3 regions of the Pantoea sp. X-Soil-ISGK-275 genome follow, and region 2 is predicted to be linked to each of the others. Evidence: predicted binding sites of a transcription regulator. Region 2 holds the regulator's gene; each other region holds the start of a gene.

Region 1 (4,171 bases), 390 kb from region 2:
GAAGCGGAAAGTCGCAGTACCGACAATCTGACGCTCAGCGCCCCAGTAGCAGGCGTAGTCGCGGTAGCAGCTGGCGACATATTCACGATCGAACAGATTATTGACGTTAACGCCGATGGTGGAGCCCGGCATGCCAAAGCGTGCGAGATCGTATTTCAGCGCGGCATCAACGGTGGTGTAACCGGCGACGTCAAAGTTTTGGTTCTCGTTCGCCGGGTCATTGGCGCTGTAGATACCTTTGCTTTCGCCGACATAACGTACACCTGCACCCAGCGTTACGCCTGAAAGCGCAGTTTCGTGGAAGGTGTAATCACTCCATATCGATGCCATATGCTTCGGCACCTGCACCGGCGTTTTGCCTTTCAGTAAGGTGTCATGCGTATATTCGGCATCGGTATAAGAGTAAGCGGCTGTCAGGTTGATATTGGCATTTATCGCCGCTTTGGCTTCTAACTCCACGCCGCGTGAACGAATTTCACCACCTTGCACGCTGAATTGCAGACTATTGGGATCGGCTGTGAGGTTCTTCGTTTTCGTGAGCTGATAGACCGCACCCGTGATAACAATCGGACGATCTTTTGGCACATATTTCACACCGGCTTCGTACTGCTTAGCGCGTGAAGGATCGAATGTTTGGCCGCTGGATGTGGTACCCGCTGTAGGAATAAACGATTCGCTATAGCTGAAATACGGCGCGATGCCGTTATCAAATACGTAATTCAAACCACCGCGCCAGGTGAAGGCCTGATCGTGGTTTTTCTCTTCTGTATTACCGTTACGGTTCAATGCCGAGGTCATCGCGTAATCATAGCGACCGCCTAATGTCAGCACCCAACGGTTCCACTCCATTTGATCCTGGGAGTAGAGGCCAGTTTGTTCCTGACGGTTTAGATATTGATACGGGAATGGCGTACCGATAACCGCGTCATTGCCATATTGCGGATTGATTGCACTGATCGGTGCGGCGCTACCAAAGGCAGCATCAATATCATTGCGGGTACGCTGATAATCCACGCCCATCAGCAAAGTATGATCCACGGCACCGGTGGCAAATTTAGCTTGAACCTGGTTATCCAACGCAAACTGATTCAGCTTTTCATTAGAAACCGCTGAACCGCGGGTGATTTGCTGTGTAGCGGGAATGAAACCATTGCCATAAATACTGCGATAATCCGTTCTCAGATCCGCATAGCGCAGATTCTGTCGCACCGTCCAGGTATCGTTGAAGCTGTGCTCGAAGTTGTAACCCACCATCTTGGTGTTGCGCGAAATCTTGTTGCTGTCTTCGCCTTCATCAAAGTTGGTCGGCAGCTTGTAACTGCTGCCGTCAGGACGCGTGATGCCCACCACGGTGCCCTGACGCGGCAACCAGCCGTAATAGCCGGTTTCCGGTTCGTTCTGGAAATAGGTCAGCAGATCAAAACGCGTATTCTCATCCGGACGCCAGCTGAACGATGGCGCAATGGTGTAACGCTTCTCTTTGTTCATCTCCTGCTGCGCATCAGCGCTGCGCGCGAGGCCGGTCAGGCGATAGCTGTAAACGCCGTCATCATCCAGCGAGCCGCCGAAGTCGAAACCGGTGGAGAACTGATTATTGGTGCCCATCTGGAACTGCACTTCACGCAGCGTCTCCTGCGTAGGACGCTTACTCACCAGCGACACCACGCCGCCCGGATTGCTCTTGCCGTACAGCACTGAAACCGGACCGCGCAGCAGCTCGGCGCGCTCGAGGAAATAGGGATCGATAGCAAACTCAGAGTAGTTATCGCCCTGCAGTTTCAGGCCATCAAGATATTGATTGGTGTTGGTTTCGCTGAAGCCGCGAATAGAAAGCGCATCGATGACATTGGAGCTACCGCGGTTGCCGGTCAATACGCCAGGCGTATAGTTGAAAGCCCCTTTCACGCTGGTGACGTTTTTCATCGCCATCTCTTCCTGCGTGACCACAGAGATCGACTGCGGGTTCTTCTCAATCGGCGTATCGGTTTTGGTGCCGGTGGCGCTGCGTTTGGCCGCGATGGTTGGCGACGGGCCCCATGCATTCTCTTGCGCCACGCCGCTGCCACCATCGGCGCTGACAACCACGGTATCTTCTGCCAACGCCTGCACGCTGAACGTACCCAGAGTCAGTGAAATAAGCCAAGCCAGCGAACGCGGGCGGAAAAAACAAGGATTGGTGTTTCGCGTATTCATAAGTGAGGTCTCTCGAAAAAAGTCGATGCAGGCGAATACAAACGAGAATGATTATTATGACGCACGGATTTTAGGCGAAATATCTCCACATTCGCAACGTCTAATGGCCGTTAGCGCGGCGTTTACAGCCAGATCGCGCATATTCATGATCGCGAATAATAAATTAGCGATGAAGCGAGCGCAGGCCACCAATCGGGAAATTACACTGCCGCAAAGCGGAAATTCATTTCATCCCGATTGAGCCATTAATTAAAAATAATAAATAAAATCATTTATTTAAGAATTGGCCCGCTAATTGCTTATGTCATGCATTCTCTTTCTAAAGACATCGTCATGGCCGCTATAAACTGGAACATTGTTGATCGCGTTATCTTCATCAATTTGAAGAAACGCAAAGACCGATTAACCCGCATCACTAAACAGCTTAAAAAGTTAGGTCTAACCGCTGAAAAAATCGTTCGTCTGAATGCGATCAAGCATGAAAAGGGCTACATCGGCTGCACGCAATCGCATATTGCCGCGCTGGAGATGGCACGCGATAACGGCTGGGAGCGGGTGCTGATTCTGGAAGATGACTTCAGCTTTGATGAAAACCAGGCGAATTATGACAATCTCAACCGCTACTTTGCCGCCCTGCCGCAAATCAACTGGCAAGTGGCTTTTCTGGCGGCCAATTATCGCCGCGTCACGCCGTTGAAAAGCGTGGACTATATCGTACGCGCCAACTTCGCGTGGTGCGCCTGCGCGTATATCGCCAATCTCCGCTATTACGCCACGCTGATTGAAAACTATCGCGCAGCGCTGCAGGCACAATTGCAAGGTGGCGCGCAGGCGCAATATGCCCTTGATGTGCACTGGAATAGCCTGATGCAGCAGGATCTGTGGCTGGGCGTGTTCCCCAACGCCGGCGCACAACGGCTCGACAAAAGCGATATCGAAAATAGAACGGTAGATTACCGCGCACTCTTCAGAAAGCCGTTGAGTCAAATTGTTGCGCCCGCCAAATTCACGCCCTCCACTACCGGTCCAATTAAGGTCGATTTTTACTTCCAGTGGCCGCCGGGTTGGACAAATTTTGAATCGGTAATTGAGGCGATGCAGGCCAATCCCGTCTTCGATTGCCGCATCGTGGTGGTGCCTTACCTGAACTGGAAGGCCAGCGATGTTAATGGCGATATTCAGCGTGAAATTCTGCGTGAAAGAGGGCTCGACTATATCGGGTTTGAAGATTATCAGTTGGAGGCGCGTCAGCCGGATGTGGTGTTCCTGCAAAACCCTTACGACGAAGCGCGACCCGAAGCCTTCCGCAGCGACTACTTGCATGAGCGCGGCGTGAAGATCGCTTATATCCCTTACGCGCTCGACACCGGAATTGGCGCTGAAAGTATGGTGTATCAGTATAATTTGCTCTGTCAGAATCTGGCGACGTGGATATTTGCCCGTTCAGAAAAACATAAAGCTGAGTTTGCACTGCAATGTCAGGCAGGAAATCGCCATGTACACGTTACTGGCCATCCTAAATTTGACCACTATCAACGTCGTTTCCCTCTTTCAGATAAGCCGCAGCCACGCACAGTAACCACTTTCCTGTGGACACCGCATTTCGTGCTGCCGGGCGATCAGAAGATGTACACCACTTTCAACCTTTACGGCAGCGCGATCCTGAAGCTGATTGAGCGTCAGAATATTCATCTGATCATTCGCCCTCATCCGCTGCTAAGCCAGTGGATAAATGAAGCCAACTCATCGGCACGTAGCCTTTATCAGCAATTACTTAGCACGGCGCAGCAGCACGCCAATCTGGAGTGGGATCACGGGCATGATTACACCCATACTTTTGCGCGTTCCGATGCACTCATCGCAGACGCCGGCTCTTTCCTGCTGGAATATCTGCCGTCGAAAAAACCCATCCTCTATCTCACCCACGAAACCTGCCACGGTTTAAACCGCACTGCAGATTTCATTTATGACGCCTACG
Region 2 (4,171 bases):
CCAAACGCGCCGCCATGACGAAATTTTTGCCGCTATTCGGGCCGTGAGCGCCGCGGGCGTCACGCGCCGCAGCGAAGCCGTTGAAGTAATGCGTCAGCATATTGATGAAGAAGGCGTGATCCAGTTCATCCTCAAATCTTTCGCAGAGGGCGAATGGCGCTTTAATGTGCCGGTGCTGTGGGATAACTACAGCACCATTTCCGGCTGGGAAGAGATTCCTGCGTGGCCGCATCCGGCACTGTTTATCCGCGGCGGCGATTCTCCTTATCTGGACAATCAGCATCGCGATGCGCTGCTACGTCAGTTCCCGCAGGCGCATGCACATGTGATCAGCGGAGCTGGACATTGGGTGCACGCCGAGAAACCCGATGCGGTGTTACGCGCCGTTCGGCGTTTTTTTAACCTGTAAAAGCAAAAGCTTGCCGCTTGCGCTTTAGGGTTGGCGTCAGGGAAGGCGCTGGAGTATGATGTCGCGCTAAAAATTTGCCACGGATATTTTTTCACCGTGGTCGGGCCGATAATGTTTTAATCGCGCAGCGCCTTTCCGCCGTTCGCGCCCACTCAGTTTTACAAACCATGGCAAAAGAACAGACAGACCGCACGACGCTTGATCTCTTCGCAGACGAGCGGCGTCCTGGTCGCCCGAAAACCAGCCCGCTGACGCGTGATGAACAGTTACGCATCAACAAACGCAACCAGCTCAAGCGCGATAAAGTGCGTGGGCTGCGTCGTGTTGAGCTGAAGATGTCGAGCGAGGCGGTTGACGCGCTCAGCACGCTGGCCGATCAGCAAAACATCAGTCGCAGCGAATTGATTGAACAAATGCTGCTGGCACAACTCAAACTGTCTTAACGCGCGAAGACCGCACGCTGGAACACAAAGTCACGGCTTTACAAGTTCCGCACTTTTTACCGGTCTGCTATTATTCGCATAACTGTGCAGTCAACTGACTTACTTTCACAATCAGGATTCAAGAGGTTACCTAACCCATGGCAATCGTAGGCATTTTCTTCGGCAGCGATACCGGCAACACTGAAAACATTGCAAAGATGATCCAGAAACAACTGGGTAAAGATGTCGCCGAAGTGCATGACATTGCTAAGAGCACCAAAGAAGATCTCGATGCGTTCGACATCCTGCTGCTGGGCATTCCAACCTGGTATTACGGCGAAGCGCAGTGCGACTGGGATGATTTCTTCCCGACGCTGGAAGAGATTGATTTCAATGGCAAGCTGGTAGCGCTGTTTGGTTGTGGCGATCAGGAAGATTACGCCGAATACTTCTGTGACGCGATGGGCACCATCCGTGACATCATCGAGCCTAACGGTGCGGTGATTGTGGGTCACTGGCCAACCGAAGGCTATCACTTCGAAGCCTCTAAAGGCCTCGCCGATGACAAAAACTTCCTGGGTCTGGCAATTGATGAAGATCGTCAACCAGAATTGACCAACGAACGTGTTGAGAAATGGGTGAAGCAGATCTTCGACGAGTTGCAGCTGAAAGAGATTATTGAAGCTTAATTCCCTGCTCTGCCCGATGTGCGCGCTGCCTCACATCGGGCAACGGAATTTCCTATAAAAATAATAGCTACGGTTTTTTAACTTTTCCCCGCAAATCTGTAGAATACCCGCAATGGTCATCCGCTTATTCCTCTGGCAGTAGAATGAGGCTGAGTGAAATGGAATCCAAAACCCAAGCGTCCTGAAGACATTAGTGACGTTATCCTTACAACCTTTGGTGATTAAGGACGTTGCCTTGGTTTTCATTTCACTGCTTGAGTTCTATAATGAGACGCAAATGAGAATGCGCGTTGACCTAAACATTCAAGGCCCCTGCGCCGCAAGTGACTAGCAAAGTAACAGGACAATATCCGCATGACTGACAACAACTCCGCATTGAAGAAGGCTGGCCTGAAAGTCACGCTACCCAGACTGAAAATTCTGGAAGTGCTTCAGGGACCCGGCCCCGAGTCCCATCACGTCAGTGCGGAAGATTTGTATAAGCGCCTGATCGATATGGGCGAAGAGATTGGTCTGGCAACGGTTTATCGCGTTCTTAACCAGTTTGACGACGCGGGCATCGTAACCCGTCATAACTTTGAAGGCGGTAAGTCTGTCTTCGAACTGACTCAGCAACATCACCATGATCACTTGATCTGCCTTGATTGTGGCAAAGTTATCGAATTCAGCGATGAATCAATCGAAACGCGTCAGCGTGAAATTGCTACTCGCCACGGCATCAAGCTTAGCAACCACAGCCTGTATCTGTATGGTCACTGTGCTCTGGGAGACTGCCGCGAAGACGATACGCTCCACGATAAGTAATTGAGTGTGCTATGCAGTATAAAAAAACCGGCTTAAGCCGGTTTTTTTATATCTGAAATCAGGCAACGAGCGTTTCCTGCAAGTAGCGCCAGCGCGGAATGGCGGTGCTGCAATCCAGCACCGCCAGAGAAATGCGGCTCTGATTGGTGCCATTCATCATCTGCAATTCACGATACTGAATCGTGACTTCCTCACTTTGCTGCGAAATGATGGCGTGCTCACTGGTGGCAATTCGCATCCCTTCACGCTGTCCCTGCAACTGGCGAAACAGTGTTTCCATCTCATTAAGATCAAGCTGTTTACCCTGTGGCGTGACCATTTTGAAGTCGGGATGAAAGTACGACAAGAACAGATCAATGCTGTCATCACTGCCTTCTGCCTGATTAAAAATACGTTCGATAAGCTGATGTAAAACCACCACGCTATGTTTGGCTTCCAGGGCGAGACTTGTCATTTTTTATCCTTTGATTACCCGCAGAGCAACGGCTGAGAGCGCATAGCCTACCTGAAAAAAAGTTTTTCACACTGGCAAATGGTTTAATTTTGCTAAAGTCAGAATAGTCGCAAATAAGGAATTAATGGCTAATTGCAGGGAGCAGCATAAAAGGTCGTATCTGGTTAAATCGAGACAATAAAAAAGGGCGATTGCTCGCCCTTTCATGATCATATCGTGCTAGCGACAAAAAATATTAATCGCCGATTTTTGCCCAGGTATCACGTAAACCAACGGTGCGGTTAAACACCAGCTTGGATGGCTGTGAATAGACGCTATCCGCACAGAAATAGCCTTCACGTTCAAACTGGTACGGCGCCATTGGATCGGCTGCACGCAAACCTGGCTCCACGAAGCCCTGTTTGATTTCCAGTGAGTTCGGGTTGATGGTGGTGAGGAAATCCTCCGCCGCGCCCGGATTTGGCACACTGAAAAGACGATCGTACAGGCGGAATTCCGCTGGCAGCGCGTGAATCGCAGAAACCCAATGGATAACGCCTTTCACTTTGCGGCCATCGGCCGGATCTTTGCTCAGCGTATCAACGTCGCAGGTACAATAGATGCAGGTGATATTGCCCTCATCATCCTTCGCTACTCGCTCGGCACGGATCACGTATGCATTACGCAGACGCACTTCTTTGCCCAGCACCAGACGTTTGTACTGCTTGTTGGCCTCTTCACGGAAATCCGCGCGATCGATCCACACTTCACGACTGAATGGCACTTCTCGCGTGCCCATCTCCGGTTTGTTCGGATGATTCGGCATGCTGATGATCTCTTCGTGACCTGCAGGCAGGTTCTCGATCACCACTTTCAGCGGATCCATTACGGCCATCGCACGCGGTGCGTTTTCATTGAGATCGTCACGAATGCACGATTCCAGTGAAGCCATCTCCACGATATTGTCCTGTTTGGTCACACCAATACGGCGGCAGAATTCACGGATGGAAGCGGCGCTGTAACCACGACGACGCAGACCAGATACGGTCAGCATGCGCGGATCGTCCCAGCCTTCGACAACCTTCTCGCTCACCAGCTGAGTCAGTTTACGCTTCGACATCACCGCGTATTCCAGATTCAGGCGTGAAAATTCGTACTGCCGTGGATGAACCGGAATGGTGATGTTATCCAGCACCCAATCGTACAGACGACGGTTGTCCTGGAACTCCAGCGTACAGAGTGAGTGCGTAATGCCTTCAATCGCATCCGAAATGCAATGGGTGAAGTCGTACATCGGATAGATGCACCACTTGCTGCCAGTCTGATGGTGATCGGCAAACTTAATGCGATACAGCACTGGATCACGCATCACGATGAAACTGGACGCCATGTCGATTTTGGCACGCAGACAGGC
Region 3 (4,171 bases), 670 kb from region 2:
GAATCAGCAGCGCGGCACGCTGAGGTTCCACCGCCCACTTCACTTTATTGGTTGGCAGTTCAGTCGCTGCAGGCAGCGCGTAAGCGTTCAGTTTTGGAATAGCCATTACAATCTCCGGAACAGGTCAGGCTTGCGCTTGTTGATCGGCAAGCTGTTGGCGTAAACGTTTTTTATCCACCTTGCCGACAGGCGTCAGCGGCAGGGCATCTACGCAGGTAATACGGTCAGGTAATTTGAACTCGGCTACGCCCAGTTCACGCAGGTGACGACGCAGCGCCACTGCTTTAATCGGTTGGCTGGCGACAATAAAGGCGCAGCTCTTTTCACCCATCAGTTCGTCGTTCATTGACACCAGCGCGGCGTGGATCACATCCGGATGGCGCTGCAGCAGGTTTTCGATCTCTTCTGCGGCGATCTTCTCGCCACCGCGATTGATCTGATCCTTTTCGCGCCCTTGCACGGTGATGTAGCCCTGAGCGTCGATCTCAATCAGATCGCCCGAACAGTAATACCCGTTGGCGTCGAAGCTGGCGGCGTTATGTTCCGGGCTCTTGTAGTAGCCTCGGAAGGTGTAAGGGCCGCGCGTCATCAGGCGGCCGATGGTGCCGGTTGGCAACGCGTTGCCATGTTCATCGGCGACCCACACTTCATCATCTTCAGAGATCGGGCGGCCTTGCGTGGTGAGAATGATGTTCTCATCGTCGCCAAAGCGGGTGTAGTTCACCAGACCTTCAGCCATGCCGAACACCTGCTGCAGCTGACAGCCAATTTCACGCTGAATACGTGCCGCCAGGGTTTCGCCCAGTTTGGCACCGCCCACCTGAATACGCTGCAGCGAGGCCAGCTGTGTATTGCTGCCCCATTCCTGAATCGCCTGTAACCACAAGCTCACCGCCGGCGGCACCAAACCGGTATCGGTGACCTGATGCTTCTCGATCAGCGGGAAGCAGAGCGTGGCGCTGGGATCGGCGGCCAGAATCACCTGACCACCGGCATAAAACACGCCGAGCGAACCCGGTGAGCTCATGGCGAAGTTATGCGGTGCGGGCAGGGCGATGAGATAGCGCGTATCGGCGGTGACTTCACAGATCTCATCACTGGCGCGAATGCTGTAGTAATAGTCGTTGTGGGTGCGCGGAATCAGCTTCGGCGTGCCGGTGCTGCCGCCAGAGAGCTGGAAAAACGCCACTTCATCGGCGGCGGTTGGCGTGGCGACGAAATCACCCGCAGCTTCCGCCATCAAGGATTCCAGCGTGTTTTCCGGCTGGTTGTCATTGCGCAGAATCACCTGCTGCAGTGAAGGCTGCGCATCGCATAGCGTGCTGATAAAGCTATCGTCAGCAAACAGCGCGTGAGTGCGATCGGCAATCAGCAGCTTAGGTTCGATCTGCGCCGCATAGGCGCTCAGCTCGGTACGCTGATGGCTGAACAGCGCAAATACCGACGCCACGCCGAGCTTAAACAGCGCAAATACCGTGACATAAAAATCAGCCACGTTGCCAAGCTGCACCAGCGCCGTATCGCCGTTTTGCAGGCCACGACGCTGCAGCGCGGCGGCCAGATTGCTGCTCAGCACATCCATTTCGCGATAGCTGATCTGACGATCGCCATCAATCACCGCGATGGCATCATTGTGCTGATGACGCACCAGAATGTCGGTCATCGGCACATCCAGCCAGTAACCTTTTTCACGGTAGCGCGCAGCCAGATCGTCCGGCCAGCGAGTATAGGGAATGCTCATGCTCTTTCCTTTATTGCAGTCCAAAGGCGCGCAACATGGTGTCCAGCTTCACGCCGGTTTCACGCCACTCTGATTCGGGTTGGGAGTCGGCGACAATGCCCGCGCCAGCAAACAGGCGCACGCGCGTACCCTGCACGGTGCCGCAGCGGATGGTGACCACCCATTCGCCATTGCCTTGGCTATCGCACCAGCCGACGATGCCGCCAAACAGCTGGCGATCAAAAGGTTCCAGCTGCTGAATCAGCTGCTGCGCGCGCTGATGTGGGAAGCCGCTCAACGCTGGCGTGGGATGCAACAGGCAAGCCAGCGACAGCGCATTTTCGCGCTCATCCTGCACTTCACCGTCGATCTGCGTGGCGAGATGCCACAGCGTGGCGGTGGTGATCAGCGATGGAATGGTTGGCACCGACAGCAAACGGCTGCGCGGCTGCAGGGTGTCGCGCATCGCATCGGTCACCAGTTTGTGTTCATGACGATCTTTGCCGGAGTCCATCAGCGTATCGCCCGCAGCACGATCCTGTTGAGCATCCTCATGATTACGCCGCGCCGAGCCCGCCAGCGGACAAGAGCTAAAATCGCGCCCCTGTTTGCGCAGCATCAGCTCCGGACTGGCGCCAATCAGCGCACCGCCTTGCGGCAGCGGCAGATGGAAATGGTAGCTGTTGGGGTTCTGCGCAATCACGCGCTGCATCAGTGCGGCGGTATCAACCGGCTGTTCGGTGACGATATCCATCAGACGCGACAGCACCACTTTATCCAGATCGCCGCGCTGCGTGGCCGCCACCGCATCGGCCACCATGGTGGTAAATACGTCGTGGTCCGGTATCGCTGCGCGACGACGCACCTGCGGCAGATCGCTGACGTTTTGCGGCAGCGCGCTTTGCAGGTCGGCGCGGTTAAACGTCTGATAGGTTTCAGGAATAAACAGCGCAGCCGGTTGGCTGACGTCAAACGGGATCGCGCCGACCAGAATCGGATTGTCGATGCCCTGTTTTTTTGCCGCCGCAAAATGCTGACGCAGCTGTTGTTGGAAATCACCGTCCAGCGACGCGGCGTCTGCTACCGGCGCGGTAATGGTGGTATAGCATCCTTGCGTTGCCAAACTACGCCACGGCGAGGTAAAGAGGAAACCACGGCTTAGCGCGGAATAATCCTTCAGCCAGGCATTTTCAAACGTGGAAGATTCCACCATAATTTTCACCTATAAATGATAAGATTATTAAGAATGATTATCATTTTTATTATGGGCCTGTAACCTACGTCGATTGGGCAAAGGTGTCAATCCATTCGCGGGATTTCAGCTGCGTTTAAACGTAATCAGGCGCTGACGCTAAGCAGGGCAATATGCTAAAAAGTGGACCAAAACTTATGAATAAATGCGGTTTTTGGGGCATTGCAGCCCTTATATGTGTTTTCCAGATTTTCACCAGCATCGCCCACGCTGAACAAGGTTGGCCGCGCACCGTGCAGGGCGCCAACGGGTCAATCACTCTTGATCACGCGCCGCAGCGCATTGTCTCGACCAGCGTCACGCTGACCGGCTCGCTGCTGGCCATTGATGCACCGGTCATCGCGTCCGGCGCAACCGCACCAAACAGTCGTCTTGCCGACGATCAGGGTTTCTTCCGTCAGTGGAGCGATGTTGCCAAAAAGCAGCATCTGCAACGTCTGTACATCGGTGAACCCAATGCCGAAGCGGTTGCTGCGCAAGCGCCGGATCTGATCATCGTCAGCGCTACCGGCAACGATTCTGCTATTAAACTCGCCGAACAGTTCTCGGCTATTGCACCGACGCTGGTGGTCAATTACGACGACAAAAGCTGGCAGGATGTTGTGACGCTGTTAGGCCAGGCTTCAGGTCACGAAGCGCAGGCGGCGCAGCGCATTAAAGCTTTCGACGATCGCGAAGCGGCACTGAAAAAAGCCATCACGCTGCCACCGCAACCGGTTTCCGCCATGGTGTGGAACGGCGGCGGACGCGCGGTCAATCTGTGGACCGCAGCCTCGGCGCAGGGCAAGCTGCTGGAACAACTTGGCTTCACCCTGGCAACGCCACCGGCGACGGTTGAGCAGGGACACAGCATGGGGCAGCGCAAAGATATCATTCAGCTGTCGGGCGAAAGCGTTGCCAGCGGCTTGAACGGTAAAACCTTCCTGCTGTTTGCCGCTGACGATAAAACCACGCAATCGGTGCTGAGCAATCCATTCCTCGCGCAAAACGCTGCCGTGCAGAACAAACAGGTGTACGAGCTGGGCGTCGATTCGTTCCGTCTCGATTACTACAGCGCCAGTAATCTGCTGGCGCGTCTGGAAAAGCTGTTCGTTAAATCATGATGCCTGTTCCGCCAGCTCCGGTGCTGGCGGGTGGTAACGACGTAAACGGCCCATCACCAACCACATCGCTATGCCCAGTAGCGCCGCCGCAAAGCC

The links. The regulator Fur, encoded in region 2, represses iron uptake genes when iron is present. The targets are predictions, from matches to a motif close to ATAATAATGAGAACNACTATCAA.
Region 1: the regulator Fur is predicted to act here: its motif matches at 2,229-2,251, upstream of fhuA (ferrichrome porin FhuA).
Region 3: the regulator Fur is predicted to act here: its motif matches at 2,961-2,983, upstream of AC6I8A_RS02865 (isochorismate synthase).

What each region holds. Positions count from the first base shown of each region.
Region 1 is NZ_AP035976.1:915,046-919,216, reverse strand. It holds gene fhuA (ferrichrome porin FhuA) at 1-2,193, opposite strand, end outside; gene AC6I8A_RS04095 (glycosyltransferase family 25 protein) at 2,527-4,171, shown strand, end outside.
Region 2 is NZ_AP035976.1:1,305,529-1,309,699, reverse strand. It holds gene ybfF (esterase) at 1-409, shown strand, start outside; gene ybfE (LexA regulated protein) at 577-852, shown strand; gene fldA (flavodoxin FldA) at 990-1,520, shown strand; gene fur (ferric iron uptake transcriptional regulator) at 1,875-2,324, shown strand; gene AC6I8A_RS06040 (hypothetical protein) at 2,383-2,778, opposite strand; gene glnS (glutamine--tRNA ligase) at 3,014-4,171, opposite strand, start outside.
Region 3 is NZ_AP035976.1:633,996-638,166, forward strand. It holds gene AC6I8A_RS02855 (isochorismatase family protein) at 1-106, opposite strand, end outside; gene AC6I8A_RS02860 ((2,3-dihydroxybenzoyl)adenylate synthase) at 125-1,741, opposite strand; gene AC6I8A_RS02865 (isochorismate synthase) at 1,752-2,933, opposite strand; gene fepB (Fe2+-enterobactin ABC transporter substrate-binding protein) at 3,110-4,075, shown strand; gene entS (enterobactin transporter EntS) at 4,070-4,171, opposite strand, start outside.